DNA from 4 places in the Kosakonia sp. SMBL-WEM22 genome. Region 4 is predicted to be linked to each of the others. Evidence: predicted binding sites of a transcription regulator. Region 4 holds the regulator's gene; each other region holds the start of a gene.
What was found. Region 4 encodes PurR, which represses purine synthesis genes. Its sites were predicted from a motif close to CANGCAAACGTTTGCNTG; they were not measured.
Positions count from the first base shown of each region.

Region 1 (7,434 bases), 2.3 Mb from region 4:
ACTGGAAACCGCGATGCCGGTGAGTTTTTCCGCTTCGGTCTCATTAGGGGTAATGATGTCCACCAGCGCCAGTAGCTCATCAGAGAGTTGCCGTGCCGGAGCAGGGTTTAGCGCGACCGTAGTCTGGTTTTGCTGTGCAATACGGGCGGCCGACAGCACGCTCTCAACCGGTGACTCCAGCTGCATTAACAGCGCCGACGCCTCGGCAATTAACGTCTGCTGTTCAGCCACGCGTTCGGTGGTGAGCGCCGCATTCGCACCGGCATGAATACCGATGACATTCTCCCCTTCGCCGTTAACGAAAATCAGCGCTACGCCGGTCGACTCACCCGCAACCACGCTCACAGGCGCCACATCAATATTGTCGCTGGCGAGCTGCTTACGCACACGCGCACCGGTATCGTCATCGCCGGTGCAGGCAATAAACGCGATATCCGCGCCGCTGCGTCCGGCCGCGACGGCCTGATTGGCCCCTTTGCCGCCGAATGCCACCTGGTAGTGATTGCCGGTTACGGTTTCGCCGGGAGTCGGGAAAGATTCAAGGTTAAGAATGTGATCGGCATTGATACTGCCAAGAACGACGAGTTTGCCTGCGGTTTTCATGATGAGCGTGTCCATAAAGTGCGCCACCGCGAACGGTGGCGCGTGCCATGCTTTTCTTTTATTACCTTGTCCCTCAGGCTGACAGAACGTACATCGAGCCTGAACGTTCTGTTACTGCTTGATGACCAGTTTCAGGTCAACCGGATTTTTAGCGTAAACTTTTTCGCCTTTCAACACTTTGTCTGCGGTATCAACGCCTTTCGCGCCAATCTGCTCCGGCAACTGGGCAACAGTAGCGGCCAGTTTGCCGTCGTTAACCGCTTTTTCGCCGTCCGGCGTACCGTCAAAACCGACCACTATCACGTCGCTTTTGCCCGCAGTCTGCAGCGCGCGCAACGCGCCGAGTGCCATCTCATCGTTCTGGGCGAAGACTGCCTGCACGTCCGGATGGGCGGTCAGCAGGTTCTGCATCACGTTCAGACCTTTGGTGCGGTCGAAGTCAGCCGGCTGGCTGGCGAGGACGTTGAATTTGTGCGCTGCGACTGCCTGCTGGAAACCTTCACCACGCTCACGCGCGGCAGACGTCCCGGCAATGCCCTGCAGTTCGATCACTTTCGCGCCTTCGCCCGCTTTCTTGGCGATGTAGTCACCGGCGATTTTACCGCCGAGCACGTTATCAGAAGCGATATGGCTTACCACTTCACCGCTGCTGGCAACGCGGTCGAGCGTGATCACCGGGATTTTGGCCTGGTTAGCCATCTTAATGGCGTTACCCACCGCATCGGAATCGGTCGGGTTGATCAGCAGAAGCTTGGTGCCGCGAACGGTTAAATCCTGGACGTTGGCCAGCTCTTTTGCCGGGTTGTTCTGCGAGTCCAGCACGACCAGGTCATAACCCAGCTTGTCGGCCTCTTTCTGCGCGCCATCCTTCAGCGAGACGAAGAAGGGGTTATTCAGGGTGGAGATCACCAGAGCAATAGAGTCTTTCGCCATCGCGTTCGCACTTACCGTGGCGCTCAGGGCAACAGCAGAAACCAGAGTGGCCAGTTTTTTCATGTTCATGTTCATGAGTCCTGTTGTGTAGGGAATTACTGCTTTTTGTTGTCTACCAGCACCGCCAGCAGAATCACTACTGCTTTAACGATCATCTGGTAATAGGAAGAAACGCTCAACAAATTCAGGCCATTATTAAGGAAGCCAAGAATCAATGCGCCGATCAATGTCCCAACAATCCGACCTTTCCCGCCGGCAAGGCTGGTACCGCCCAGTACTACTGCGGCAATCGCATCCAGCTCATAACCCGCGCCCGCGGTTGGCTGCGCTGAGGAGAGACGCGCAACTTCAATAATGCCCGCCAGCGAGGCCAGCAGGCCGCTCAGGGAGTAGACGATAATTTTGACTTTATCGACGCTAATACCGGAGAGGCGCGTCGCCGCTTCGTTACCGCCCAGCGCATAGATGTAGCGCCCCAGACGGGTATGATGTAACAGATACCAGGCGGCAATAAAGACCACGGCCATGATCCATACCGGCGTTGGCACACCGAGCGGGCGACCGATACCGAACCAGCCAAAAATATCGGCGTTAGCGGTGAAGCCGGTATTCGCGGGGCTGCCGTTGGTGTAAACCAGCGTCACGCCGCGCAGCAGCAGCATCATCACCAGCGTGGCAATAAACGCCTGAACGCGGCCTTTAGCGACGATGGTGCCGGTCACAGCACCGACCGCCGCGCCCAGCGCCAGCGCACCCGCCACCGCCACCAGCGCATTCACCTCCATACCCACCAGCGAGGCGGCAACCGCGCCGGTGAGCGCCAGCAGAGAACCGACGGACAGATCGATTCCCGAGGTCAGGATCACCAGCGTCATGCCCACCGCCATAATGGCGTTCACGGAGGTCTGCTGGAGAATATTCAACAGGTTATTGACGGTAAAAAAGTTGGGACTCATGGTCGAAACGATGGCGATCAGCACCAGCAGGGCAATCAGCGATTTTTGTTCCATCAGCCACGCTTTGCTGAAATAGCGGCGACCAGAAACGGCCTGGGTAGTCATCTCTCTTACTCCTGATTCACACGATTAAGCTTGCCCACAGCGGCAGCCATCAACACTTCCTGAGTGGCCTGCTCGCGCGTGAATTCCCCGCCGAGATGCCCTTCATGCATCACCATGATCCGATCGCTCATACCTAACACTTCCGGCATTTCCGACGAAACAAGAATGATGCTCAGGCCATCGGCCTTGAACTGGTTAATAAGTTGATAAATCTCTTTCTTCGCTCCGACATCCACGCCGCGCGTCGGCTCATCGAGGATTAGCACTTTCGGGCGAGTCATCAGACCGCGCGCAATCGCCACTTTTTGTTGATTACCGCCGGAGAGCAGACCAATCTGCTGCTCCATTGATGGCGTTTTAACATTGAACAGACGAATAAAATCACTTACCGCCTGCTGCTCTTCTTTATGCTTCAGGTTGCCGCCCGTGCGGCTGAAGTAGCGCAGCGCAGTCAAAGACATGTTCTCTTTTACCGACATGCCGAGCACCAGCCCGTCGCGTTTGCGGTCTTCGGAGATGTAGACAATGCCGTTCGCCAGCCCATCCTGCGGCGTTTTGGTGATCACTTCATGACCGTCGAGGGTGACATAGCCGCTGGTGCGCGGCAGTGCGCCATATAGCACTTTCATCAGCTCGGTACGCCCGGCCCCCATCAGCCCGGCAACGCCGAGGATCTCGCCTTTGCGCAGCGTAAAGCTGACGTTATCAACCCCCGGCCCGCAGAGATTATCGACCTTCAAACGAACTTCGCCCGGCGCTTTGTCCAGACGCGGATATTGATCTTCCAGTTTGCGGCCGACCATCATCTCAATCAGCGTATCTTCCGTCAGCGTCGCGACCTCGCGCTCGGCAATAAACTGCCCGTCGCGAAACACGGTAACGTCATCGCAAATCTCGAAGATCTCCTTCATGCGGTGGGAGATATAGACGATGCCGCGCCCCTGCGCTTTCAGTTCGCGGATCACGCGAAACAGTGACTCGGTTTCAGTATCGGTCAGCGCATCGGTCGGCTCATCCATAATGATGACCTGCGACTCATAGCTCATCACTTTGGCGATTTCGACCATCTGCTGATCGCCGATGGAGAGCTCACCTACCGTGCGATCGCTTTTAAAGCGCAGATTGAGTTTGGCCAGCAGCGTGTTGGCTTCGGCGAACATCTTTTTCCAGTCGATTTTGCCGAAGCGGTTAACAAACTCGCGGCCAAGAAAGATGTTCTCGGCAATGGTGAGCTGCGGAATCAGGTTCAGCTCCTGGTGAATAATGCCGATGCCCGCTTCCTGAGAGGATTTTGGCCCGCTGAAGGTGGTCTCTTTGCCCAACCAGAGCAGCGAACCGGCGTCGCGGCTGTAGATGCCGGTCAGCACTTTCATCATTGTCGACTTTCCGGCGCCATTTTCACCGACCAGCGCCATCACGCGGCCGGAATAGACGTTTAGCGCCGCGCCGGAGAGGGCTTTGACGCCGGGAAAGGATTTATCAATGCCTTTAAGTTGCAGTAATGCGTCCATGATCGCCTCAGAAGGTGACGCCGGCACAGAGAATGATATTCGCAAACGGGGAGCACTCCCCGCTGCGAATAACCGCCTGACTACCTGCGGTCTCTTTTTTAAATTGTTCGTGCGTAACGTACCGCACTTCGATGGTATTCCCCTGGTGTTGCTGCAGCTGCTCAAGGTGAGTGAGCAACGTTTCGTGGAGCTGCGGATTCAACTGCTTGATCTCCGACGCGATGATTGCGGCCTCAACCTGCATTTCTGCGGTCACCACTTCCAGCACCTGCATAAAGGAAGGCACGCCCTGAGTTAACGCCATATCAATGCGTTGCGTAGTGCGCGGTACCGGCAACCCGGCATCACATACCACCAGCGTATCGGTATGACCAAGACGAGAGATGACAGACGAAATATCAGCGTTCAGAACACAACCTTTTTTCATATTCTTGCTCCATGAGCGAAACGTTTCGCTGACGGCAGTGTAGTACGAAGATTGTTCTAAAAACTATCGCCTGATTGAAGAAGTGTGATCGAAATCGAAACGTTTCGCTCATCGGGATAACGAAAAAAACGGCGCGACTTTCTTAAGGTAAATTGATGGCAATTGATAGTAAAAACCCCTCTTAGGGAGGGGTTTGAAAGGTGTCAGATTTCGACCTGCGTTCCGAGTTCGATAACCCGGTTAGGTGGGATCTCAAACTGGTCCGGCGCGCGCAGGGCGTTGCGCTGCAATACCAGGTAGAGCTTGCCGCGCAGGCGCAGATACCACGGGCGTTTGCCGAGGATCAGCGACTCGTGGGACATAAAGAAGGAGGTCTCCATCATTCGGCAACTTAACCCTTCCAGCCCGCAGCGGTGGAACACCTCTTCCACGTTCGGCGTTTCGCGCCAACCATAGCTTGCCACCACGCGCCAGAAAGTGGGCGACAGCTGCTCAATCTGCACGCGACGAACATTATGCACATAGGGCGCGTCCTCCGTGCGTAATGTCAGCAGGATCACCCGCTCATGCAGCACCTTGTTGTGCTTCAGGTTATGCATCATGGCAAAAGGAATAACGTTCAGCGCGCGGGACATATAAACCGCTGTACCCGGTACGCGTACCGGCGGCGACTTCTCCAGCGAAGCGATCATCGCTTCCAGTGAGTTACCGTGCTCATGCATGCGGCGCAGCAGGCGGAAACGCTCGCTCTTCCAGGTGGTCATCACCAGAAACATTACCAGACCGAGGCTCAATGGCAGCCAGCCGCCGGAGACAATCTTATCGAGGTTCGCCGAGAAGAGCGGCACATCGATGCAGAGGAAGAAGAGCAGCAGCATGCCAACCAGAATCTTATTCCAGTGCCAGTTTTTGCGCGCCACGGTGGTAAAGAGCAGGGTGGTCAGCACCATGGTGCCGGTCACCGCAATACCGTATGCCGCCGCCAGGTTGCTGGAGTGCTCGAAGCTGACAATCACCAGCACTACCGCGAAGTAGAGCAGCCAGTTGATAAAGGGAATATAGATCTGCCCGGACTCCATCTCCGAGGTGTGAATAATCCGCATCGGCGCCAGATAACCAAGGCGTACCGCCTGGCGAGTCAGGGAGAAGACACCGGAAATGACCGCCTGCGAGGCAATCACCGTCGCCAGCGTGGCGATAATCAGCATCGGGATCAGCGCCCACTCAGGCGCTAACAGGAAGAAGGGGTTTTTAATCGCTTCGGGGGTTTTCAGCAGCAGCGCGCCCTGGCCAAAGTAGTTCAGCACCAGCGAGGGCAGCACCACGCTAAACCACGCCAAGCGGATCGGCAGTTTACCGAAGTGGCCCATATCCGCGTAGAGCGCTTCCACGCCGGTAATAGAGAGCACGACGGCTCCGAGGGCGACAAACGAAATGGCTTTGTACTGCAAGAAGAAGTTAACCGCCCACATCGGGTTAAGCGCCTGCAGCACTTCCGGGTTGGCAATAATGCTGCGTACGCCGAGCACCGCCAGAATCAAAAACCACGCCAGCATAATTGGCGCAAAGAGTTTGCCCACTAGCCCGGTGCCATGTTTTTGAATGGCAAACAGCAGTGTCAGCACCACGATGGAGAGCGGCACAATCCACGTATCGAGGGAGGGGGCGACAATCTCAAGGCCTTCGATGGCCGACATCACCGAGATGGCGGGCGTAATGACCACTTCGCCATAGAAGAAGCTGCCGCCGATCAGGCCCATAATCACCAGCACCGAGGTCATCCTGGCGGAGGTATTACGCCCGGCCAGCGACATCAGCGTCAGGATCCCACCTTCACCGGCGTTATCCGCCCGCATCACAAAGGTGAGGTACTTAATCGAGACGACAAAAACCAGTAGCCAGAAAATCAGCGACAGGAAGCCAAAGACAGCATCGCGCTCAACGCCGAAGCCGAACTGGCCAGACAAACATTCACGCAGTGTATAGAGTGGGCTGGTACCAATATCACCGTAGACAACCCCAATTGCCGCGAGTGTGACCGCGGGTAACGATTGTTTCTTATCAGTGCTCATAGACTAATCTTTTGATTGAATGCAATTATGTGTGCTTAGTCCCTTGGCCCACAAAAAGCGCACAGTATGCACGATTATCGACGGAATCGTACCCCTAAATGCAACCACATTAATCTGGCTCAATGAAAACAAAGCCGTTCTTCAGTCTATTACAGGCACTTTCAGGAACGTTTATAATCGCTCTGACAAGCCGGAAACCACGGCGAAAGGACGCAGATTCATTATGGCTCACTTACATCTATTAGCAGAAAGAATTTCCCGCCTCAGCAGCGCGCTGGAGAAAGGCCTCTTTGAGCGCAGCCATGCGATCCGGCTCTGTTTGCTGGCCGCCCTGAGCGGCGAAAGCGTATTCCTGCTGGGTCCGCCGGGCATCGCCAAAAGCCTGATCGCCCGCCGCCTGAAATTCGCCTTCAAAAATGCCCGCGCCTTTGAATATTTAATGACCCGTTTCTCCACGCCGGAAGAGGTCTTTGGCCCCCTTTCCATTCAGGCGCTGAAAGATGAAGGGCGCTATGAGCGTCTCACAAGCGGCTATTTACCGGAAGCGGAAATCGTCTTTCTGGATGAGATCTGGAAAGCAGGCCCGGCGATCCTTAACACCCTGCTGACCGCCATTAACGAACGCCGTTTTCGTAACGGCGCCAGCGAAGATCATATTCCGATGCGCTTGCTGGTGGCGGCCTCTAACGAACTACCGGAAGCGGACAGCAGCCTCGAAGCGCTCTACGACCGCATGCTGATTCGTCTCTGGCTCGACAAAGTGCAGGAGAAGAGCAACTTCCGCTCAATGCTGATTAGCCAGCAGAGTGAAAGTGAAAACCCGGTGC
Region 1 covers NZ_CP051488.1:4,991,461-4,998,894, forward strand. The annotation lists gene rbsK (ribokinase) at 1-603, opposite strand, end outside; gene rbsB (ribose ABC transporter substrate-binding protein RbsB) at 715-1,605, opposite strand; gene rbsC (ribose ABC transporter permease) at 1,632-2,597, opposite strand; gene rbsA (ribose ABC transporter ATP-binding protein RbsA) at 2,603-4,108, opposite strand; gene rbsD (D-ribose pyranase) at 4,116-4,535, opposite strand; gene kup (low affinity potassium transporter Kup) at 4,739-6,607, opposite strand; gene ravA (ATPase RavA) at 6,831-7,434, shown strand, end outside.
Region 1: a site for PurR is predicted at 4,549-4,566, ahead of rbsD (D-ribose pyranase). Genes of this name have one in related genera too.

Region 2 (7,434 bases), 1.5 Mb from region 4:
GATTACCGGCGATGACAGCGCCAGAGAGCAGGAGATTGAGCAGCAGCTGCGCGAGTTAACGCTGCTGCCGCTCACCATTCGTTATTTGCCGCTGGAGAGCTTCCGCGAAGAGGGCGCGCCGAAGGATGTGACGCTTATCATCACCCCTTACACCACGCCCCTGCCGCTCTTCTCCGCGCCGCTGATCCACACCGACGGGCTGCTTAGCGAACAACAGCAGGAGCATATTCGCATTATGCTTGAGGGCTCCCCTTCTGCGCGGCGACCGTTGGACGCAGGACCAGCGCTGGCAGTGCCAGCAACGCCATAATAAAGAACAGCCCCTGGTGCAGATGTTCAAAGAGGAACCCGGCGATCATCGTCATCAGGGCAATACTTCCCCCCATCGCCACGGCAGAGTAGACCGCCTGGAGTCGAATCACTTCGCTCCCCTGGCGAGCTGAGATGTAACGCATCGCCGCCAGGTGGCAAACCGTGAAGGTGCCGCAGTGCAGGATCTGCGCGACAATCAGCCACGGCAGCGCAGTGGTCCAGCCCATCAGGCTCCAGCGAACCAGCCCGCAAACCGCCGAAAGCAGCAGCAGATCGCGCGCGCTGAAGCGGCGGAAGAGACGGTTGCTGAGCGTAAAAATCACCACTTCTGCCACCACGCCGAGCGACCACAAATAGCCTACCGTTGAGGCAGAGTAGCCCACCGACTGCCAGTAGATCGCGCTGAAACCGTAATAGGCCGCGTGCGCGCCCTGCAACAACGAGACGCAGGCGAGAAAGCGCCAGTTCTGCATAATCAAGCTGCGCCAGGCGGGCCAGCCCGCGCCATCCTGCTGGCGGTTTTCACCCTGCGGCAGGATCGTCGGGCGCAGCAGCATGCCGAGTAGCATTGAGGCCGTGCCCAGCGACAGCATCACCAGAATCGCCCGGTAATCGTAGAGGCTCACCAGCTTGCCAGTCAGCGCTGAGCCAATCACAAAGGCGATCGATCCCCACACCCTGACGCGGCCATAATCCATTGGAAACTGTTTTTGCCAGGTGCCTGCCAGCGCATCCGTCAGCGGCACCAGCGGCGAGAAGAAGAGGTTAAAGCCGACAATCACCACCGCCAGCCAGGCGACATGGCTTCCGGCGTAAAAGGCCATCGCAAAGATTAGCGTAGCCAGACCCAGCACGCGCAGAGCGGTGATTAAACGGGAGGGGTCACTTACGCGCGGGGCAATCAACAGGCTACCGAGAAAACGGGCAACGAGACCAGCACCAAGCAGCATACCGATGATTTCCGGGGTTAACCCAACGCCTTTGAGCCAGACACCCCAGAAGGGTAAGAAGATGCCGTAACTGAAAAAGTAGGTGAAATAAGCGAGCGCCAGCCAGCGCGTTGACTGCAGAACCATGATTTCCTCCTGAATCGAAGCGTTAGTCTGGCGGCAAACGCCTGGCCTGGCAAGCAACAATCAGGTAACAAATTTGCCTAAGCGCAGGTTTTGCAACATTAAAACGCGCCGGGCGGAATGCATCGCTGGCGAGCAGGCAAAAAAAACCCGCTTCACAGGAAGCGGGCTTGTTTGATGTCGGAAACTTATGCGTAAACCGGGAAACGGGCGCAGATATCCAGCACTTTCTGTTTGGTGCGCTCAATCACCGCTTCGTCGTTGATGCTGTCCAGCACGTCGCACATCCAGCCTGCCAGCTCTTTGACTTCAGCTTCTTTGAAGCCGCGACGAGTTACCGCCGGGCTACCGATACGGATACCGGAGGTGACAAACGGACTCTTCGGATCGTTCGGCACGCTGTTTTTGTTCACCGTGATGTTGGCACGGCCCAGCGCAGCATCTGCTTCTTTACCGGTCAGGTTTTTATCAACCAGATCCAGCAGGAACAGGTGGTTATCAGTACCGCCGGAAACGACGTTGTAGCCGCGTGCAAGGAACACTTCCACCATCGCTTTGGCGTTTTTCGCAACCTGTTGCTGATAGGTTTTGAACTCCGGCTCCATCGCCTCTTTCAGCGCCACCGCTTTACCGGCGATAACGTGCATCAGCGGGCCGCCCTGGCCACCAGGGAAGACGGCAGAGTTCAGTTTTTTGTACAGCTCTTCGCTGCCGCCCTTCGCCAGGATCAGGCCGCCGCGCGGACCCGCCAGGGTTTTGTGGGTAGTGGTAGTAACAACGTGCGCATGCGGAACCGGGTTCGGGTAGACGCCTGCAGCAATCAGACCGGCAACGTGTGCCATATCGACAAACAGGTACGCGCCGATGCTGTCAGCGATTTCGCGCATTTTGGCCCAGTCAACCACGCCGGAGTAAGCAGAGAAGCCGCCGATGATCATTTTCGGCTTGTGTTTTTGCGCCTGCTCATTGAGTTCGTTGTAATCAATGTGGCCCGTTTCATCGATGCCGTAAGGAACGATATTGTAGAGTTTGCCGGAGAAGTTAACCGGAGAGCCGTGAGTCAGGTGACCGCCGTGCGCCAGGTTCATACCAAGCACGGTATCGCCCGGCTCCAGCAGCGTGGTGTAGACAGCGAAGTTAGCCTGTGAGCCAGAGTGCGGCTGAACGTTGGCGTAATCAGCGCCAAACAGCTCTTTCGCGCGGTCAATTGCCAGCTGTTCAACGATATCGACATATTCACAGCCGCCGTAATAACGCTTGCCCGGGTAACCCTCGGCATATTTGTTGGTCAGCTGAGATCCCTGCGCCTGCATAACGCGCGGGCTGGTGTAGTTTTCGGAGGCGATCAGTTCAATGTGCTCTTCCTGACGTACTTTCTCCTGCTCCATAGCCTGCCACAATTCGGCATCATAATCGGCAATGTTCATTTCACGCTTTAACATCCGCATCTCCTGACTCAGCTAACAAAAACAACTCTCAATGAGGGCCCGATTTCGGGGACGGCTGACAGTATAACTGATTAATATTCTGAGAACAGGTCTTGACAAAGGTTTTTGCGCAAACGATTGGCTGCCCGCCACACAAGGCTTTGAGCAATAACGACCTTCGCCCCGTAAAGGGATTTCTTTTCAGCTTTGTGATGCAACTTCTTCACATTCGATAACCCCTCTTTCATTACGCCCTTTACAAATTGATGCCAGCGGCTATAAGATGCATTTAAAATACAACTTTAAAAATGTATGTTCAGAAGGATGCCATCATGCTCGACGCTCAGACCATCGCTACCGTTAAATCCACTCTCCCACTGCTCGCTGCTACCGGCCCGAAATTGACCGCTCACTTCTACGAACGGATGTTTCAGCACAACCCCGAGCTTAAAGAGATCTTCAATATGAGCAACCAGCGCAATGGCGATCAGCGTGAAGCGCTGTTTAACGCCATTGCCGCTTACGCCGCGAATATCGACAATCTTTCCGCCCTGCTGCCCGCCGTTGAAAAAATTGCCCAGAAGCACACCAGCTTCCAGATCCAGCCCCAGCAATATGACATCGTCGGCGAGCATCTGCTGGCAACCCTTGATGAGATGTTCCAGCCGGGGCAAGAGGTGCTGGACGCGTGGGGCAAAGCTTACGGCGTGCTGGCGGGTGTATTTATCAATCGTGAAGCGGAGATTTACCGCGAGCACGCCGATAAAAAAGGGGGCTGGGAGGGGACGCGTGCGTTCCGCCTGGTGGAGCGAGTGCCGCGCAGTGCGCTGATCACCAGTTTTGAGTTTGAGCCGGTCGACGGCCAGCCGGTCGCCGATTACCGGCCGGGTCAATACCTTGCCGTGTGGCTGAAACCGGAAGGTTTTCCCCATCAGGAGATCCGCCAGTACTCTCTCACCCGCGAGCCGAACGGCAAAAGCTACCGAATTGCGGTGAAGCGTGAAGCGGGCGGTCAGGTCTCAAACTGGCTGCACGATAAAGCGAAGCCTGGCGATATTCTCTGGCTTGCCGCACCAGCAGGCGATTTTTTCCTTGATGTCAGCCCGCAAACGCCGGTATCGCTCATCTCCGCAGGCGTGGGCCAGACGCCGATGCTGGCGATGCTGCACCATCTGGCGCACAGCCATCACCGCGCGCAGGTTAACTGGTTCCATGCGGCGGAAAACGGCGATGTGCATGCCTTTACCGATGAGGTAAGCGAGCTGGGTGCCAGCCTGGCGCACTTTTATCAGCATGTCTGGTATCGCCAGCCAAACGCAGCGGATGAGCAGGCCGCGCGGTTTAACAGCACCGGACTGATGGCGCTTGCAAAGATGAAAGATCGGCTGAGCGACGGGGAGATGCAGTTCTATCTCTGCGGGCCGGTGGCATTTATGCAGTTCGCAGCAGAGCAGTTGGTGACGCTGGGTGTGGGAAGCGATCGCATTCACTATGAGTGTTTTGGGCCGCACAAGGTGCTGTAAGCAGGCTGCCCTCACCGTGCGCGGTGAGGGCGAAAGATCAGATGGCGGCGTCGTCTTCTTCGCCGGTACGGATACGCACTACGCGCGCAACGTCAAAGACGAAGATTTTGCCGTCGCCAATTTTACCGGTCTGCGCGGTACGGATAATGGTATCGACACAGGTGTCGACAATGTCGTCGCCCACCACGATCTCAATCTTCACCTTCGGCAGAAAATCCACCATATACTCTGCGCCACGGTAGAGTTCGGTGTGGCCTTTCTGGCGACCAAAACCCTTCACTTCCGTTACCGTCATCCCGGTGATGCCGACTTCAGCCAGCGCTTCACGCACATCATCCAGTTTGAAAGGTTTAATAATCGCATCAATCTTTTTCATGGTCGTTCCTTACACGCTCTTGCCAGTCTGCTGCATCGTAATCGGTTGCTCACAGTACCATAATCATTTCGCCTTTACTCTTTAAAGTCATTGGCATCCAGTTCATGGCGCGAGAGCAGTTTATAAAACTCGGTGCGGTTGCGCCCCGCCATCCGCGCGGCGTGCGTCACATTGCCTTTGGTGATTTGCAATAGCTTGCGCAGGTAGTTGAGTTCAAACTGGTTACGCGCTTCAACAAAGGTCGGCAGCGCGGTGTTCTCCCCTTCCAGCGCCTGCTCGACCAGCGCATCGCTGATCACCGGCGACGAGGTGAGCGCCACGCACTGCTCAATCACGTTCACCAGCTGGCGCACGTTACCGGGCCAGCTGGCGGTCATCAGCCGCTTCATCGCATCGGTGGAAAAAGCGCGCACAAACGGCTTATGGCGGTCCGCCGACTGGCGCAGAAGGTGGTTAGCAAGCAGCGGAATATCCTCCGCGCGCTCCGCCAACGCCGGGATCTTCAGGCTCACCACATTGAGACGATAGTAGAGATCTTCACGAAACTCGCCGCGCGCCATCGCTTTTGGCAGATCGCGGTGCGTCGCCGAAATAATGCGCACATTGATATCGATATCCCGGTTGCTGCCGAGCGGGCGCACCTTGCGCTCCTGCAATACGCGCAGGAGTTTGACCTGTAAGGGGATCGGCATATCGCCAATCTCATCAAGAAACAGTGTCCCGCCCTCTGCCGCCTGGAACAGCCCTTCCCGGCTGCTTACCGCGCCGGTAAACGCCCCGCGCGCGTGACCGAAGAGTTCTGATTCCAGCAGCTGCTCCGGCAGCGCGCCGCAGTTGATGGCGATAAAGGCATTTTTACTGCGTGGGCTGGCATTGTGGATCGCCTGCGCCAGCACCTCTTTACCGGTGCCGCTCTGGCCGTTAATCAGCACGCTGACGTCCGACTGCGCCACCATCCGCGCCTGTTCAAGCAGGCGCAACATCAATGGGCTGCGGGTAACAATAGTTTCGCGCCACTGATCGTCACTGGCGGAGCCGCTGTGCTCCAGCGCATCGTCGATAGCTTTGTAGAGCGCGTCTTTATCTACCGGTTTGGTGAGAAAGCTGAAGACCCCCTGCTGCGTGGCGGCAACAGCATCAGGAATGGAACCATGCGCGGTCAGAATTATCACCGGCATTCCTGGCTGCAGGCGTTGGATCTCGGCGAAGAGCTGCATGCCATCCATCTCATCCATACGCAGGTCGCTTATCACCAGGTCAACCTTCTCACGGGCGAGAATGCGTAACCCCTCCTGCCCGCTTTCAGCGGTGACAATACTGTAGCCTTCGCTGGTCAGGCGCAGCCCGAGCAGTTTCAGCAGGCCCGGATCGTCATCCACCAGCAGCAGGTGTGCCGGTTTGCGATTGGTCATGGTTTCGCCTCCTGCTGCTGCTCGGCATCGCTTTTCGCCGGATGGGCGCTGTCCGGCATATCGGTGGGAGCCGGTTTGCGAATGGAGAGACGCCGTTCAATATCGGTGAGGTTTTCCAGCTTGCGGGTAGTGGTATCAAGTTGCTCATGCAGGAACTGCTGCTCGCCGCGCAGTCTGTCCAGCTCGCTGTCGGCAGATTGCTGCAATTTACTGTAGCGGCTGCGCTCTTCGGCTAACTGCAACTGTGCTTTTTCGCCATCGCGCCAGAGCTCAAACAGCGGGCGCACCTGCGCCGGGATCGCCGGGCTTAAGGCATCAAGGCGCTCGGTATAGTCGCGGCGTTCGAGCGGAGAGATTTTGGCATTCGAGAGCAAAATGCCGCGGCGGAAGTTCGCCTGCCAGGTATTATCGGACCATGACCGCGCTTCAGCCCGTGCAGCCGCTGGCGACAAGCGCTGGGCGCAATCCATACCGCGCAGCCAGAACAGCGGATTACTCTCAACGCTCTGTCCCGAGAGGGTCCAGATATCGTTGCAATCCGTTAATAAAAAGTCGGCCAGCTGGCGATCGGGAAGCTGCGGTTTTTTATTATCATGAATGGCGCTTTGCGGCGTTTGTGTCACGCAGCCTGCCAGCAGCAGGCAAGGAAGCGCGCGCAGCCAGCCCGATTGCTGTGTCATCGCGTTGACCACGCGGGAAAAGAGATGCGACATACTCACCAGATTTATATTCATTGTGTTGGTTTTTCCGGCGCGACGAGCGGTAGCTCAATACGGAAACAGACACCGTCCCTGCTGTCCGCCACCAGATACAGTTCACCCTGCATTCGGCGGATACAGTCTCTGGCGATGCTCAACCCCAGCCCGCTGCCCTTAACCGCGCCTTTTCGTTGATGGCTTCCCTGAAAGAAGGGCTCAAAAATCATCTCGCGCTCCGCCTCGGGGATCGGGGTGCCGGTATTCGCTACATCAATGCGCAACCGTGCGCCGGTACTATAACTGTGCAGACGAATGGTACCGGATTCAGCCCCATAGTGCACCGCGTTGGAGTAAAGATTATCCAGCACGCTCATCAACAGCATTGGCTCTGCCTGACAGGTCGTCGCATCGAGGGCTATCTCGGTATGCATCATTTTAGCTCTCGCTGGCAGACTGTGGGCTGAGAGCACCATCTCCACCAGCGGCGCCAGCTCCACCGCTTCCAGCACAACCGAGCCGCCGGCCAGCTTGCGGTTGTAATCAAGCAGCTGTTCAATCAATTTTTGCAGATTGCGGCTGCTGGCGTCGAGGATCTCAACCACCTCTTTCTGCT
Region 2 covers NZ_CP051488.1:3,688,530-3,695,963, forward strand. The annotation lists partial or broken gene csiE (stationary phase inducible protein CsiE) at 1-244, shown strand, start outside; gene HF650_RS17670 (3-phenylpropionate MFS transporter) at 234-1,388, opposite strand; gene glyA (serine hydroxymethyltransferase) at 1,574-2,827, opposite strand; gene hmpA (NO-inducible flavohemoprotein) at 3,145-4,335, shown strand; gene glnB (nitrogen regulatory protein P-II) at 4,373-4,711, opposite strand; gene glrR (two-component system response regulator GlrR) at 4,786-6,123, opposite strand; gene qseG (two-component system QseEF-associated lipoprotein QseG) at 6,120-6,857, opposite strand; gene qseE (two component system sensor histidine kinase QseE/GlrK) at 6,854-7,434, opposite strand, start outside.
Region 2: a site for PurR is predicted at 2,940-2,957, ahead of glyA (serine hydroxymethyltransferase). Genes of this name have one in related genera too.

Region 3 (7,434 bases), 260 kb from region 4:
CATAGGCGACAAAGACGCGGGTGGCATCTTCGCCCTGTTTGCTTTTGTACTCGGCGAGGATTGGCACAAAAGCCTGGGAAAACGCGCCCTCGGCAAAAATACGCCGCAACAGATTGGGCAGTTTAAACGCAACGAAGAAGGCGTCCGTCGCCATCCCTGCGCCAAACACCCGTGCCACAATGGCATCGCGCGCAAAACCCAGCACGCGGGAAAACATCGTCATGGAGCTGACTGCCGCCAGCGATTTGAGTAGGTTCATTCTGGTTTCCATAAGACACAACGCCTGCAATGCAGGCGTTGGGATACAGCGAAGCGCTTAGTCTACAGGGAAAAAAGCGAATTACTATCGCCTGCGTGGCCTCACACTACTCACTCATCGCCTCGCGCCAGAGCTTCTCCACCACGCGCTGCGCAAGGATCGCCTGTTCGCCCGCCGTTTCCGGAACCGTCTGATTTTGCACACAGTCGATAAAGTGGCGCGCGCAGCCGGCAAAACCACGCTGCTCCAGCACGCTCTGCCAGCCGGGGATCGGCCGCGCGATAATCCCCTGCCCGCGCTCTTCGCGCCACTCGCGCATATCGGTAATGTCCACCAGCCCGCCGTCGGACACCGCCTGAACGCACTCGCGCTGGCTGCCCGCCCGCCGGTGCATACTGGTGGTGACCTGCAAATTGTCAGCGCTGAAGTGGTGCTCGGCATAGAGCATTGCGCCGTCGTCGGTGGTCTGTAGCGTGCCACTCTGGATCTGCACGCGGCCGCCCGCCAGCCACAGCGCGGTGTCGACCACATGGAGATAGTCATCAAGCAGCGTAAAGCGCAGGTCGTGCGGCCCGACGCTGTCGGCGCGGTGTTTATCCATGCGCAGCGACGCCGCCTGCGGCATCTGCTGTTTCAACTCGCGATAGAGCGGTGAGAAGCGGCGGTTAAAACCAACCATCAGCGTCAACTTTTTGCGCGCCGCCAGATCGACCAAGCGCTCGGCATCTTTCAGGTTTTCCGCCAGCGGCTTATCGACGCAGACATGCACGCCGAGGTTGAGTAGCTCGCTCACCACCGCATAGTGCGAGGCGGTTGAGGTGTGAACGAAAACCGCATCGCACTGCGCCGCCAGCGACGCCAGCGAATCCGCATAGGGGATGCGCCAGGTTTCACACACCCGCAGGGCTTTATCCCGCGTCGGCGACCAGGCCGCCGCCAGCGTCCACTCTGTTGCCGCGCCCAGTACCGGCAACCACGCTTTCTGCGCGATACCGCCCAGCCCTACTACACCAACCCGTAATATCGTCACGCTTAATCCCCTAAATGTGCCAGCAGCGAATCGAGACGCTGCTTCAGTTCCGCTACTTCGCTCTCCAGCGCTTCCACGCGCGCCTCAAGGCTCTGCTCAGTCGGCGCGACGGCTTCAACCACATTGATCAGCGTCTGCATATCGCCACTGAAGAGGTGCATATAGCGGCTCTCGCGCTTGCCCGGCTCGCGCGGCAGGCGCACCACATAGGGGCCATCGTCGCGGCTGGCCAGTTGCTCAAGGGCGTTTTCCACTTCGGCCATATCGGCAAAGCGGTGCATCCGCTCCGCCCGCCCGCGCAGCTCACCCGGCGTTTGCGGCCCGCGCAGCAACAGCGTGGCGATAAGCGCCACCTCTGCCGGGCTTAACTTCAGATCGCCAAACTCAGAGTTGCAGAAGCGCTGCTCATATTTGGTCACCCGGTTACCAAAACCACTGACGGTGCGCAGGTAGTGCCGCTTTACCAGTTCATCAAGCACCTGCTGTACCTCCGGCTCGCTCAGGTTCATCACCGGCTCGCGGTTGGTTTTCTGATTGCAGGCGGTGACCACGCCGTTGATGGAAAGCGGATACTGCTCCGGCGTAGTGACCTGCTTCTCCAGCAGACAGCCGATTACCCGCGCCTCAATGGCGGTGAGTTGATACTTCATCTCTGCTCCTTAGCGTCCCGGAGTCCACTCCTGGGCGGTTAATGCGGTGAGGACGTGGTCGCGCCACTGCCCGTCAATCAATAAGTAGGATTTGGCATAGCCCTCTTTTTCGAACCCGAGGCGCGCCAGTAAGTCGCCGCTGCGTTTATTGTGCGGCATATAGTTGGCCATTATGCGGTGCATATGTTGCGTGCGCTGCATATAGCGAATGGCGGATGTCAGGGCTTCAAACATCAACCCTTGCCCCTGCCACTTCTGGCCGATGGAGTAGCCGAGATAACAGGCGTGAAACGAGCCGCGCACCACGTTCGAGAAATTAGCGACGCCGACAATCTCTTTCTCTTCAGGATCGAGCAGGGCGAAGTAAAAAGCGGAGCCCTGTTTATGGAACTCATTGATCATCCCCAGACGCGCCTGCCAGCCAGAAGGGTAACAGTGGCTCTCATCGCGGACGGGCTCCCAGGGCTTTAAAAACTGGCGATTTTCCGCGTAATAATCCGCAAGCCGCCACGCATCGCGCTCGTGAACCAGGCGCACCACTAATCTGTCTGTTACCAAGCGTACTTTCGGCACATTACTGCGATAGCCAAACATGTTAACCACTCCTTCGTTTCGCGGCTTTTTTTACCCCTTCTCTTTACTATACCTTTGCTCTGCGACTCTGTGAAAACAGCAACATGGCATTTTCTGCGCCGCGCCCCCTTTTCGATGAAAAGTCTCAATCAAACGCCCGCCTTGATAAAAAAATATTGTCGCGGTGAATGTGTGAAAACGGTTGCCGAAGCCGCAGAATAGAGGCGTCACCTTTTTCTGATTTCCCGGAGGGGAAATGGCGCGCATCTCGCAGGCAAGGAGCCTGGGTAAATATTTCCTGCTGGTCGATAATTTTTTGGTGGTGCTCGGTTTTTTTGTTGTCTTCCCCCTGATTTCCATTCGTTTCGTTGATCAACTTGGCTGGGCCGCGCTGATGGTCGGGATCGCGCTCGGCCTGCGTCAGTTTATTCAGCAGGGGTTAGGCATGTTTGGCGGCGCGATTGCAGACCGCTTTGGCGCAAAACCACTGATTGTCACGGGCATGCTGATGCGTGCGGCAGGCTTTGCAGCAATGGGGATGGCGCACGAGCCATGGGTGCTGTGGCTCTCCTGTATTCTTTCCGGGCTTGGCGGCACGCTGTTCGACCCGCCGCGTTCGGCGCTGGTGGTCAAACTGGTGCGACCGCGCCAGCGCGGTCGCTTCTTCTCGTTGCTGATGATGCAGGATAGCGCTGGGGCGGTTATTGGCGCGCTGCTCGGCAGCTGGCTGCTGCAGTATGATTTCCGTCTGGTGTGCGCCGCTGGGGCGTTAATGTTTATCCTCTGCGCCGGCTTTAACGCCTGGCTGCTGCCGGCGTGGAAGCTCTCGACGGTGAAAACACCGGTGCGCGAGGGTTTAGCGCGTGTGCTGCGTGACAAGAAATTCGTCACCTATGTCTTAACCTTGAGTGGCTACTATATGCTGGCGGTACAGGTGATGCTGATGCTGCCGATTATGGTCAACGACGTTGCCGGATCGCCGACGCCGGTAAAGTGGATGTACGCGATTGAGGCCTGTCTCTCGCTGACGCTGCTCTACCCGATTGCCCGCTGGAGTGAGAAGCGCTTTCGCCTTGAACAGCGCCTGATGTTCGGCCTGGTGGTGATGTCCTTCAGCCTCTTTCCGATGGGCATGGTCGGCTCGCTGCAACAGCTATTTACACTTATCTGCACCTTCTATATCGGCTCGATTATCGCCGAACCGGCGCGGGAAACCCTGAGTGCGCAACTCGCCGATGCGCGGGCGCGCGGCAGCTATATGGGCTTTAGCCGCTTAGGTCTGGCCTTCGGTGGCGCGCTTGGCTATGCCGGCGGCGGCTGGCTGTTTGATGCAGGAAAGGCGTTCCGCCAGCCGGAGCTGCCGTGGATGATGCTCGGCGTGATTGGGCTTGTCACCTCCCTTGCTTTGCTGTGGCAGTTTGCCCCGCGTCGCGTTCAGCCGCCGATGCTCGAACCCGGCGCCTGATTTGCGCCGCGTCGGCCTCTCTTCCATACTGATTAGTGATGGATAAACCAGTATGGAGGAGAAACGTGAAACTCTACATTTACGATCACTGCCCTTTCTGTGTAAAAGCCCGCATGATTTTCGGCCTTAAGAATCTCCCGGTTGAACTCCATGTCCTGCAAAGCGATGACGAAGCGACGCCGACCAAAATGATTGGTCAGAAGATGGCGCCGATCCTGCAAAAAGATGACAGCCGCTACCTGCCCGAAAGCCTCGATATTGTTCACTACGTTGATAAGCTCGACGGTCAACCGCTGCTGACCGGCTCCCGCAACCCGAAGATCGAGGAGTGGCTGCGTAAGGTGAATGGCTACGTCAATAAGCTGCTCATCCCGCGCTTCGCGCAGGCGCCATTTGACGAGTTTTCCACCCCACAGGCGCGAGCCTACTTCACCGCCAAAAAAGAGGCCGCGATTGGCGACTTCGCCGATCATCTCGCCCACTCTGCCGGGCTGGTGAAGAATATCAGCGACGATCTGCGCGCGCTGGAGAAGCTCATCGTGCAGCCGAATGCCATCAACGGAGAGCTGTCAGAAGATGATATTCACCTCTTCCCGCTGCTGCGTAACCTGACGATTGTCAGCGGCATTACGTGGCCAACCCGCGTCGCCGACTACCGCGACAACATGGCGAAACAGACACAGGTTAACCTCCTCTCTTCCATGGCTATCTAAGCCGTTCATGGCGGAAGCGTCCGGCTTCCGCCCCTTCTTTAAGTATTTTCTGCTGGCCTTTGCGCCGGGCGTCGCGCATGCTACACCTCGATCGAGGCATCGGGACCACGTTGAGGAATTCATGAAGAAGATGATTTTGGCCGCAGCATTAATGCTGAGCGGCGTACTGGTGGGCTGTAACCAACTGACCCAATACACAATCAGCGAGCAGGAGATTAACCAGGCCCTGCAGAAACGGAATAACTTTGCCAAAGATATTGGCGTGCCGGGCGTGGCTGATGCGCATATTGTTCTCAACAATCTTGCCAGCGCCATCGGACGTGAAGAGCCAAATAAAATTACCTTAACGGGCGACGCTAATCTGGATATGACGTCGCTGTTCGGCAATCAAAAAGCGGTTATTAAGCTGAAGCTGAAAGCGCTGCCGACCTTTGATAAGGATAAGGGCGCCATCTATTTGAACGAGATGGAGGTGGTAGACGCGACAGTGACGCCGGAAAAGATGCAGAGCGTGCTGCAAACCGTAATGCCCTACCTGAACCAGTCTCTGCGCAACTACTTTAACCAGCGCCCGGCCTACGTACTGAAAGAGGACAGTACCAAAGGCGAAGCACTGGCGAAGAAATATGCTAAAGGTATTGAGGTAAAACCTGGCGAGATTGTCATCCCGCTTACCGACTGAATCCTTGGGCGCCTGGCGCCCTTTTTTTCAGGAAAAGGATGCAAACGAAAACGTTTCCCCTTATGCTTGGTCTCCGGCAAAAACAGCCCTTTCTCACTTAGCCGGAGCCCTCCAATGACACAACCTCAGGTTTTGAAAATCCGCCGTCCTGACGACTGGCATCTCCATTTGCGCGACGGCGATATGCTGAAAACCGTGGTGCCGTGGACCAGCGAAACCTACGCCCGCGCCATTGTGATGCCGAACCTGGCTCCCCCTGTGACCACCGTTGAGGCCGCTATCGCCTACCGCCAGCGCATTCTTGACGCGGTGCCTGCTGGTCAGCACTTCGAACCGCTGATGACCTGCTACCTCACTGACAGCCTCGATCCCGATGAGATTGAGCGCGGCTTCGCGGAAAAGGTCTTTACTGCGGCGAAGCTCTATCCGGCAAATGCCACCACTAACTCCAGCCACGGCGTCACCAGCATTGATGCCATCATGCCTGTGCTTGAGCGTATGGAGAGGCTCGGCATGCCGCTGCTGGTGCATGGCGAAGTGACCCACGCGGAGATCGATATTTTCGATCGGGAAGCGCGCTTTATTGAGACGGTGATGGAGCCGCTGCGCAAGCGCCTGCCGGAGCTGAAAGTGGTATTCGAGCACATCACCACCAAAGACGCCGCTGACTATGTGCGCGACGGCAATGAGCGGCTGGCCGCGACCATCACCCCACAGCATTTGCTCTTTAACCGCAACCATATGCTGGTGGGCGGCGTGCGTCCGCACCTCTACTGCTTACCAATCCTTAAGCGTAATATTCACCAGCAGGCCCTGCGTGAACTGGCCGCCAGCGGCTTCGACCGCGTCTTTCTTGGTACCGACTCCGCACCGCATGCCCGCCATCGTAAAGAGGCGAGCTGCGGCTGTGCCGGCTGTTTTAACGCACCAACGGCGCTGGCAAGTTACGCCACGGTGTTCGAAGAGATGAATGCGCTACAGCACTTTGAAGCCTTCTGCTCGCTTAACGGGCCGCGCTTCTATGGTCTGCCGGTGAATGAAGAGTTTGTCGAACTAAAACGTGAGGAGTACGTAGTACCGGAGTCCATTGCGCTGGCGGATGATACGCTGGTGCCCTTCCTCGCCGGTGAAACCGTGCGCTGGCAGGTAAAACGCTAAATATTCTTATGCCCCCTGTTGTAATGCGTTTCGATTGACTGTATAAATATACAGTATCTTACACAGGGGGCTGTTATGCGCATTGAAGTGACGATTGCCAGAACCACATCTTTACCCGCAGGCGCTATCGATGCGCTGGCAGGTGAGTTATCCCGCCGTCTGAATGATCACTATCCCGATCGCGAAAATAAAATTTCTGTCCGTTATGCTGCGGCAAATAACCTCTCCGTCCTTGGCGGCGCGAAAGAAGATAAAGACCGCGTTAGTGAAATCCTGCAAGAAACCTGGGAAAGCGCTGACGATTGGTTTATCACCGATTAATTTCCCTCTGAAGTTGAAGTTATTGCCGGGTCGCCCCGGCTTTTTTTGCTTCAATTTTAAGCAAAACCGTAACATCTGATTTTATTAGTGAAATGAGTCGCTTATCTTTTCACCACTCCCTTAAGAAAAATCTATGACTACAAAAAAGATGTTGCAGAGTGTTTATTTTCCCGATCATGGGGTCGGGTTGTTGATATACTGAAAAGGCTTCAAATTAAAACACGCATTGAACCTCGAACGTCGTTGTCTAATTAAAACACGCCAAACAGGGGGTTATGATGGTAAAGAATAATGAAGTCATCCAGACCCATCCACTGGTCGGATGGGACATCAGCACCGTAGACAGCTATGACGCACTGATGCTCCGGTTGCACTACCAGACCCCGAACAGAGCCGCTCAGGAAGGGACTGAAATCGGTCAGACGTTATGGTTAACAACCGATGTTGCCCGCCAGTTTATCTCGATTCTGGAAGCGGGCATTGCCAAGATTGAATCAGGCGATTTTGAGAAAGACGAGTATCAGCGACATTAGTACTATCCGTACTTACTCAATACCAGGCACCCTTGCGGTGCCTTTCTTTT
Region 3 covers NZ_CP051488.1:1,950,122-1,957,555, reverse strand. The annotation lists gene murJ (murein biosynthesis integral membrane protein MurJ) at 1-259, opposite strand, end outside; gene HF650_RS09220 (Gfo/Idh/MocA family oxidoreductase) at 366-1,289, opposite strand; gene HF650_RS09215 (YceH family protein) at 1,292-1,939, opposite strand; gene rimJ (ribosomal protein S5-alanine N-acetyltransferase) at 1,949-2,533, opposite strand; gene mdtH (multidrug efflux MFS transporter MdtH) at 2,769-3,977, shown strand; gene grxB (glutaredoxin 2) at 4,043-4,690, shown strand; gene HF650_RS09195 (lipoprotein) at 4,812-5,372, shown strand; gene pyrC (dihydroorotase) at 5,487-6,530, shown strand; gene dinI (DNA damage-inducible protein I) at 6,606-6,851, shown strand; gene bssS (biofilm formation regulator BssS) at 7,130-7,384, shown strand.
Region 3: a site for PurR is predicted at 5,416-5,433, ahead of pyrC (dihydroorotase). Genes of this name have one in related genera too.

Region 4 (7,434 bases):
CAGGCGCCACAAACAGCAAAAAGCCGCAGCGTGTTGGTTGCGGCTTTTTTGTCGGCCAAATACAGCGTTAACGTGCGACGCGCAGACCTTTCTCCACGCCGCGGCTAAATACCACCTGCCAGAGCTGAATGTCGCGGGCGCGAAACGCCCCGGCGCAGGCGTTGAGGTAGTAGCTAAACATGCGTTTAAAGCGCTCAGAGTAGTTGTCGGCAATCTCCGGCCACGCGGCAAGAAAGCGGCCATACCAGGCCATCAGCGTGCGGTCATAATCAGCGCCGAAGTTGTGCCAGTCCTCCATCACAAAGTACGGTTCGCTGGCGGTGGCGATGTGGCGCACCGAAGGCAGACAGCCGTTTGGGAAGATGTAGCGATTGATCCACGGGTCAACATTATTATCGGTCTGCCTTGAGCCGATGGTATGGAGTAAAAAGAGACCGTCCGGCTTCAGGTTTCTGTCGACCACATCAAAGTAAGTGGCGTAGTTTTTCGGCCCGACATGCTCAAACATGCCGACGGAGACGATGCGGTCAAACTGATCGCGCAGATCGCGGTAGTCCTGTAACAGAATCTCGACATCCAGCCCCGCGCAGCGCTGTTGCGCCATCTTCTGCTGCTCTGCCGAAATGGTGACGCCGACCACGCGCACGCCATAGTGCTGCGCCATAAACTGTGCCAGGCCCCCCCAGCCGCAGCCGATATCCAGCACGCGCATGCCGGGCGTTAACTGCAATTTTTCGCAGATAAGCCGCAATTTTGCCTGCTGCGCCTCGGCAAGGGTGGTTGCCTCTTTCCAGTAGCCGCAGGAGTACTGCATCGCGGGGTCGAGCATGCGGGTAAAGAGATCGTTGCCGAGATCGTAATGCTCTTTGCCGACAATCCACGCCCGCTTTTTACTCTGCAGGTTGAAGAGCCGGGCGGCGGCAATACGCAGCGTATCTTTGAGATGGTGTGGAAGCTGTTTTTCCAGGCCAGCGCGCAGCACCTGGGTGAAAAAGATATCCAGGCGGTCGCACTCCCACCAGCCGTCCATATAACTTTCGCCGAGTCCGAGCGATCCCTCCCGTAAAACGCGTTTGAAAAAATCAGGGTTTTTCACCCGAATATCTGCAGGAGCGGGACCATTAATACGAATGCCTGCGCGGCCCAGCAGTTCGTTTGCTATACGGAACCAGTTATCATCCCGCACGCTCACTTCTTCTATACACGATGAACTCATACCTTCTCCATCACGAATAGCGATCAGAACTCTACAAGCGTAGACGCTGGCAGAGTTTGTGAGAAATCTCACGGTTTGCACCGTGAGGCTGATATCAGACGTAGAACAGAGGAAGGGAGAGACCCTTGCCAGAAAGGCCCTCCTTGGTGATTCAGGCACGCTCCTGTGCCCGTTACTGCATAATATTTATCGTATTTATATGACAGCCGAAAATCAGTATAGGCCTCAATATGAGGTGATTCAACTTGTCGCTAATAGCGTGCTAATTACGCCATCAGCGACAGTCCCCCTGGCAACTACCCGCGCGCGGAGGAGGGCTCACGCGCCTCATCCTGCTCTTCGCCTGCCCGATGCTGCATGCCATAACCGAGCGCGGCGAGCAGCACCATGGCGAGCATCACGCTGGTGGTGGTCAGCAGCGGGGTAATGATCAGCCACGAAACAACGAGGCTTGCCAGGAAGCAGAGCCCCAGTTGCAGGGTATTCTGCAACGCCGCCGCGCGCCCCGTCGCCTGCGGGAAGGGACGCAGCGCCCGCGCAACCACGATAGGGTAAATAGCCCCGTTCGCCACCGCCATCAGGCAGAAAGGGATCATCAGCGCGGTCAGCGAGACGCCCGGAATAAAGCCAACTGCCCAGGTCGCCAGCACGCTTAGAGCAAAGCCGCTCAGTAACCACGGCAACATACGCGACCCCTGCCATTTTTGCAGCGCTGCGCGGCAGCCGTAACCACCAATCAGGAAAGCGAAGGTTTGTGGCACATAGCTCAGGCCAATTACTGACGGACCATAGCCCATCTCATGCAGGATAAACGGCGATCCGGTCAGCCAGGCAAAGAAGCTGGCGGAGCAGGCGGCGTAGATCATCACATTGCCGCGATAATCGCGGGCGCGCAGCAGATCGAGGAAGGTGAGTGCCTGCTGGTCATGCGTCACCTCTTTTACCGGCGATTTGAGGCGGAAAACCGGGATCATCAACACCACGGTGATGGCCAGCAGGGTGGCGAAAATCGCTTGCCATTCAATATGGGCCAGCAGCCAGGCACCGAGCAGCGGAGCCAGCGCCGGGGTTAAACCGACCAGCGGCATAATGGTGGCGAAAATACGGTTAACGCGGTGCGCCGGGTAGTAATCCGTCACCAGCGCCTGCCAGCTAACGGTGGCCGCACAGACGCCGACGGCCTGTACAAAACGCAGCACCAGAAGCCAGGTAGCGTCACGCACCCAAATCGTTCCGAGGCAGCCGAGGGCGAAAATAGCGAGCCCAGTCAGCAGAATTGGCTTGCGACCATAGCGATCCGACAGCGGCCCCCACAGCAGCTGCGCCACCGCGAATCCGGCCAGGAAGAGGCTCAGCGAGGCGCTGATCACGGCGGGAGAGGTGTTTAAATCTTGCTGAATCGCGCTGAAAGCGGGCAGATACATGTCGGTGGCTAAAAAGCCCAGCACGCTTAACCCCCCGAGCCAGACTAAAAATCCTTTGCCAGGTTGCATTCTCTTTTCTCTTTAATTGCAGGTAATCAGGGTGGGGAAGTGTAAGGAGTGCTTTCCTGGTTGTGAAACGCTAATATTTGCATGTTGGTTTCAAAAATTTTGCAGGCAAAATATGTGGTCAGAATACTCTCTTGAAGTGGTGGATGCCGTAGCGCGTAATGGCAGCTTTAGCGGCGCAGCGCAGGAGCTGCACCGCGTGCCCTCAGCGGTGAGCTACACCGTGCGTCAGCTGGAGGAGTGGCTGGCGGTGCCGCTGTTTGTGCGCCGTCACCGCGACGTAGAATTAACCCCCGCCGGGGTCTGGTTTTTAAAGGAGGGGCGATCTGTTATCAAAAAAATGGTGATCACCCGCCAGCAGTGTCAGCAGATCGCCAATGGCTGGCGCGGGCAGTTGCCGATTGCTGTCGATAACATTGTGAAACCCGCCCGCACCCGGCAGATGATTGTCGATTTTTATCGCCACTTCAGTGATGTCGAGCTGGTGGTCTACCAGGAGGTGTTTAACGGCGTCTGGGATGCGCTCGCCGATGGCCGCGTTGAACTGGCGATTGGGGCCACGCAGGCGATCCCGGTCGGTGGCCGCTATGCCTTTCGTGATATGGGCACCCTGAGCTGGAAGTGTGTCGTCTCACGTCAGCATCCGCTGGCGCAGCTCAACGGTCCGTTAAGCGATGAGACGTTGCGCAACTGGCCATCGCTGATCCAGGAGGATACCTCCCGCTCGCTGCCAAAGCGTATTACCTGGCTGCTGGATAACCAGAAACGGGTGATGGTGCCAGACTGGGCCTCGTCGGAAGCGTGCCTGTCGGCGGGGCTTTGTGTAGGGATGGTGCCAGCCCATTTTGCCCGGCCACGGCTTGATAGCGGCGACTGGGTGGCGCTTGAGCTGGAAAACCCGTTTCCGGATGCCGCCTGCTGCCTGACATGGCAACAAAGCGAGGCGTCGCCTGCGCTGAACTGGCTACTGGATTATCTGGGCGACAGTGAAACGTTGAATAGAGAGTGGCTGCGGGAGCCGGAGTAAGGCTCCCGCGGGAAGGGATTAACGGCGGTAGTCGCGGAAGGGGCCATCGGCCACCGAGCGGCGCTCCACCAGGCGCGGATGCACTTCAATCGACTGCGACTGTTCGCGCTTGTTCACAATGCGATCGAGCAGCATGGTGAAGGCCGTTTCACCCAGCGAGTCTTTCGGCTGATGAATCGTCGTCAGCGCCGGGGTGAAGAAGCGTGAGTTGCGCACGTTGTCATAACCGATGACGGAGATATCCTGCGGCACGCGCAGCCCCATCTCATCGGCGGCGCAGAGCGCGCCCATCGCCATAATGTCGCCGCCGCAGAAGACCGCGGTCGGGCGCGAGGACTGGCCGAGGATCTGCTGCATGGCGCGGTAGCCGGATTCCGGCTCAAAGTCCCCCTGCACAATCCAGTGCTCGGGCACGTTGATCATCGCCTCGGTCATCGCCTTCATAAAACCGGCCAGACGACCTGCGCCAGTGTTGCGCTCCAGCGGGCCCGGGATCACGCCGATGTCGCGATGCCCGCGCTCAATCAGGTAACGGCCGGCCATATAGCCGCCTTCAAAAGCGTTATCAATCACCGAATCAGTGAAGTCTGCTTTCGATTCTCCCCAGTCCATCACCACCATGGGAATATGACGATACTCCTCCAGCATGGTGAGTACGGTTTCCGGGTACTCCGAGCACATCACCAGCAGGCCATCGACACGTTTTTGCGCCATCATCGACAGGTAAGCGCGCTGCTTCTCCTGGCTGTTCCACGCGTTGCCGAGGATCAGGGTGTAGCCCTTCTGGAAACACTTCTTCTCAACCGCTTCGATGATTTCGGCGAAGTAGGCCGCTTCACTGCTGGTCGCCAGCAGACCAATCGATTTGGTGTGATTCACTTTTAGGCTGCGGGCGACGGCGCTTGGCGAATAGTGCAGCTCTTTGATTGCCGCCCAGACGGCGTTGCGCGTCTCTTCGGCGACGAAACGGGTTTTGTTAATTACATGTGATACGGTTGTAGTGGAAACGTTTGCTCGTTTCGCGACATCTTTAATCGTTGCCATCAGATATTACTCCAGACCATATCGTAAGCTCCTGATAATTCGCAAGGTAAACGTTTGCCTTTAATCACCCTGAACTCATCAAAGTGAGTGCGGTACGCCGGGAAAACGACACTGGACGTCAGGAGGGGAGTCAATGGCCGGTACGCTAATAAATTTAGCGTCGAATTTTGGCTGATCTTGAGCAAAAGGGGAAGTATTAAAACGTTTATGCTGCCAAATCGCGCAAGATTTTTCAGAAAATTTGTGCAAAAATGCGCAGGCTCACTTTTTGTGGGGAAATTAAATGGAGAAAAATTGATGAGCACCGATCTTAAGTATTCACTCTTCACCACCGTCATCGTTCTGAGCCTGATTGTTTTCGGCGCGCTGACCGCTGCACTGCATTGATCTGATGCGAGGGAGAGCCCTCTCCCTCGATTCTTGCGCCACCATTGTTCCTCGTTGCGCAATTAACTTTTCTCCTCCCGCTCACTTCTGTTTTTTGTGACAGCTGTCATACTTTTGCCTTTTCGCGGCCTGGCTGAGGGTCGCATGTTCATTTCGGAGTCAAAAGATGAAAATAAATTTCCCCCTGCTTGCGCTGGCGATTGGCGCGTTTGGGATTGGGACCACCGAATTCTCCCCGATGGGATTACTGCCGGTGATTGCGCAGGGCGTTGGGGTTTCCATTCCAGCGGCGGGGATGCTGATCAGCGCCTACGCCATCGGCGTTATGGTGGGCGCGCCGCTGATGACGCTGTTACTTTCTCATCGTGGCCGTCGCAATGCGCTGATTTTCTTAATGGCGATTTTCACCGTCGGCAATGTGCTCTCCGCCATTGCGCCGGATTACGCCACCCTGATGATCGCCCGTATTATCACCAGCCTTAATCACGGCGCGTTCTTCGGGCTTGGCTCGGTGGTCGCCGCAAGCGTTGTCGCGAAAGAGAAGCAGGCCAGCGCGGTGGCAACGATGTTTATGGGGCTGACCATCGCCAATATTGGCGGAGTGCCCGCCGCCACCTGGCTTGGGGAAACCATCGGCTGGCGCATGTCCTTTATGGCAACCGCCGGGCTTGGGGTGATCTCCATGGTTTCGCTCTTCTTCTCCTTACCGCAAGGCGGTGCGGGCGCGCGACCCAATGTGCGCAACGAACTGGCGGTGCTGATGCGCCCACAGGTGCTGACGGCGCTGCTGACTACGGTGCTCGGTGCCGGCGCAATGTTCACTCTTTACACCTACATCTCGCCGGTGTTGCGCACGCTGACCGACGCCACGCCGGGGTTTGTCACCGCCATGCTGGTGCTGATTGGCGTTGGTTTTTCTATGGGTAACTATCTGGGCGGGAAACTGGCGGATCGCTCAGTAACCGGTACCCTAAAAGGGTTTTTGCTGCTGCTGATTGCGATCATGCTGGCAATCCCGCTGCTGGCACGCAGCGAGATCGGCGCGGCAATCGCCATGGTAGTGTGGGGCGCGGCAACCTTCGCGGTGGTGCCACCGTTGCAGATGCGCGTGATGCGCGTTGCCCATGAAGCTCCGGGGCTGTCGTCATCGGTCAATATTGGCGCATTTAACCTGGGTAATGCCCTTGGCGCGGCGGCAGGCGGCGCGGTGATCTCCGGCGGCCTCGGTTACACGTTTGTTCCGGTGATGGGGGCGATTATTGCCGGGCTGGGGCTGCTGCTGGTGCTCTTCTCCGGGCGTAATTCAGCGTCGCGCGTCTGTGCCGCAGCGGAGTAAGGCGAAGTAACACCTGCCGCGAGAGCGGCAGGTGGGAGAGGGGATTAGCGAATGGTTTTCGGCGTCACAACGCGGCGCGCACCAACATAGTGGCGCTGCCAGTAATCTTCGCTTAATGAGGTAACCTGAATATCCTGGCCGCTACGCGGTGACTGGATAAATTTGCCGTTACCAACATAAACGCCAACATGATCGGCCGTGCCACGACCCTGAGTGCGGAAAAAGACCAGATCGCCGCTCTCCAGCTCGCGCAGGTTAACCGGCGAGGCGTCACGCAGGTGATACATCTCATTGGCGGTACGCGGAATACGGAACTTCACCAGATCTTTGTAGGCGTAATAAACAAGCCCACTGCAATCAAAACCGGTTTTCGGCGAAGAGCCGCCCCAGTGGTAGGGTTTACCAAGCTGATTCATCAGCTTCGACATCGCGGTTTTTTGCACTTTTTGCACGCGCAGTTTATGCACGTCAGCCAGCGTGCGGGTCTGGCTGCTTTTCACTTTAATACAGTGCGGCTTGTGGCCTTTGCGCGGCGTACACTTCTCAGTCAACGTAACGGATGCTGTTTTCAGTGAGCCTGAAGTTTTACGACGCGAGGGAGTTTTAGCGGTTTTCTGCGGGGTAGCGCTGCTTTTCTTTTTGGTCGAGGTTTTATTTTTTGCGGTTTTTTTACTGCTGGCTTTTTCTGCCGAAGTGCCACTGCTTTTCTTTACTGTTTTGGTAGAACCGTTTTTTTTCTTACGTTCGGATGCTTTCGCCAGATGTGTTTTTTGCACGGCCGAGGCTGGCGCTTGTTCAGAAGCGCTCGCTAATGGCGTGAAAGACAACGTGGTGAACAACAAAGCACAGAGCGTGATTGAAGCTTTTGGTATCCGCGCCACTGAGCAATCCCCTGTTAGGGCAGGCATCTATAATGCTTGCGTATGATTTAAAA
Region 4 covers NZ_CP051488.1:2,207,569-2,215,002, forward strand. The annotation lists gene cfa (cyclopropane fatty acyl phospholipid synthase) at 68-1,216, opposite strand; gene punC (purine nucleoside transporter PunC) at 1,513-2,709, opposite strand; gene punR (DNA-binding transcriptional activator PunR) at 2,822-3,733, shown strand; gene purR (HTH-type transcriptional repressor PurR) at 3,752-4,777, opposite strand; gene HF650_RS10485 (YnhF family membrane protein) at 5,075-5,164, shown strand; gene HF650_RS10490 (MFS transporter) at 5,331-6,500, shown strand; gene HF650_RS10495 (C40 family peptidase) at 6,545-7,381, opposite strand.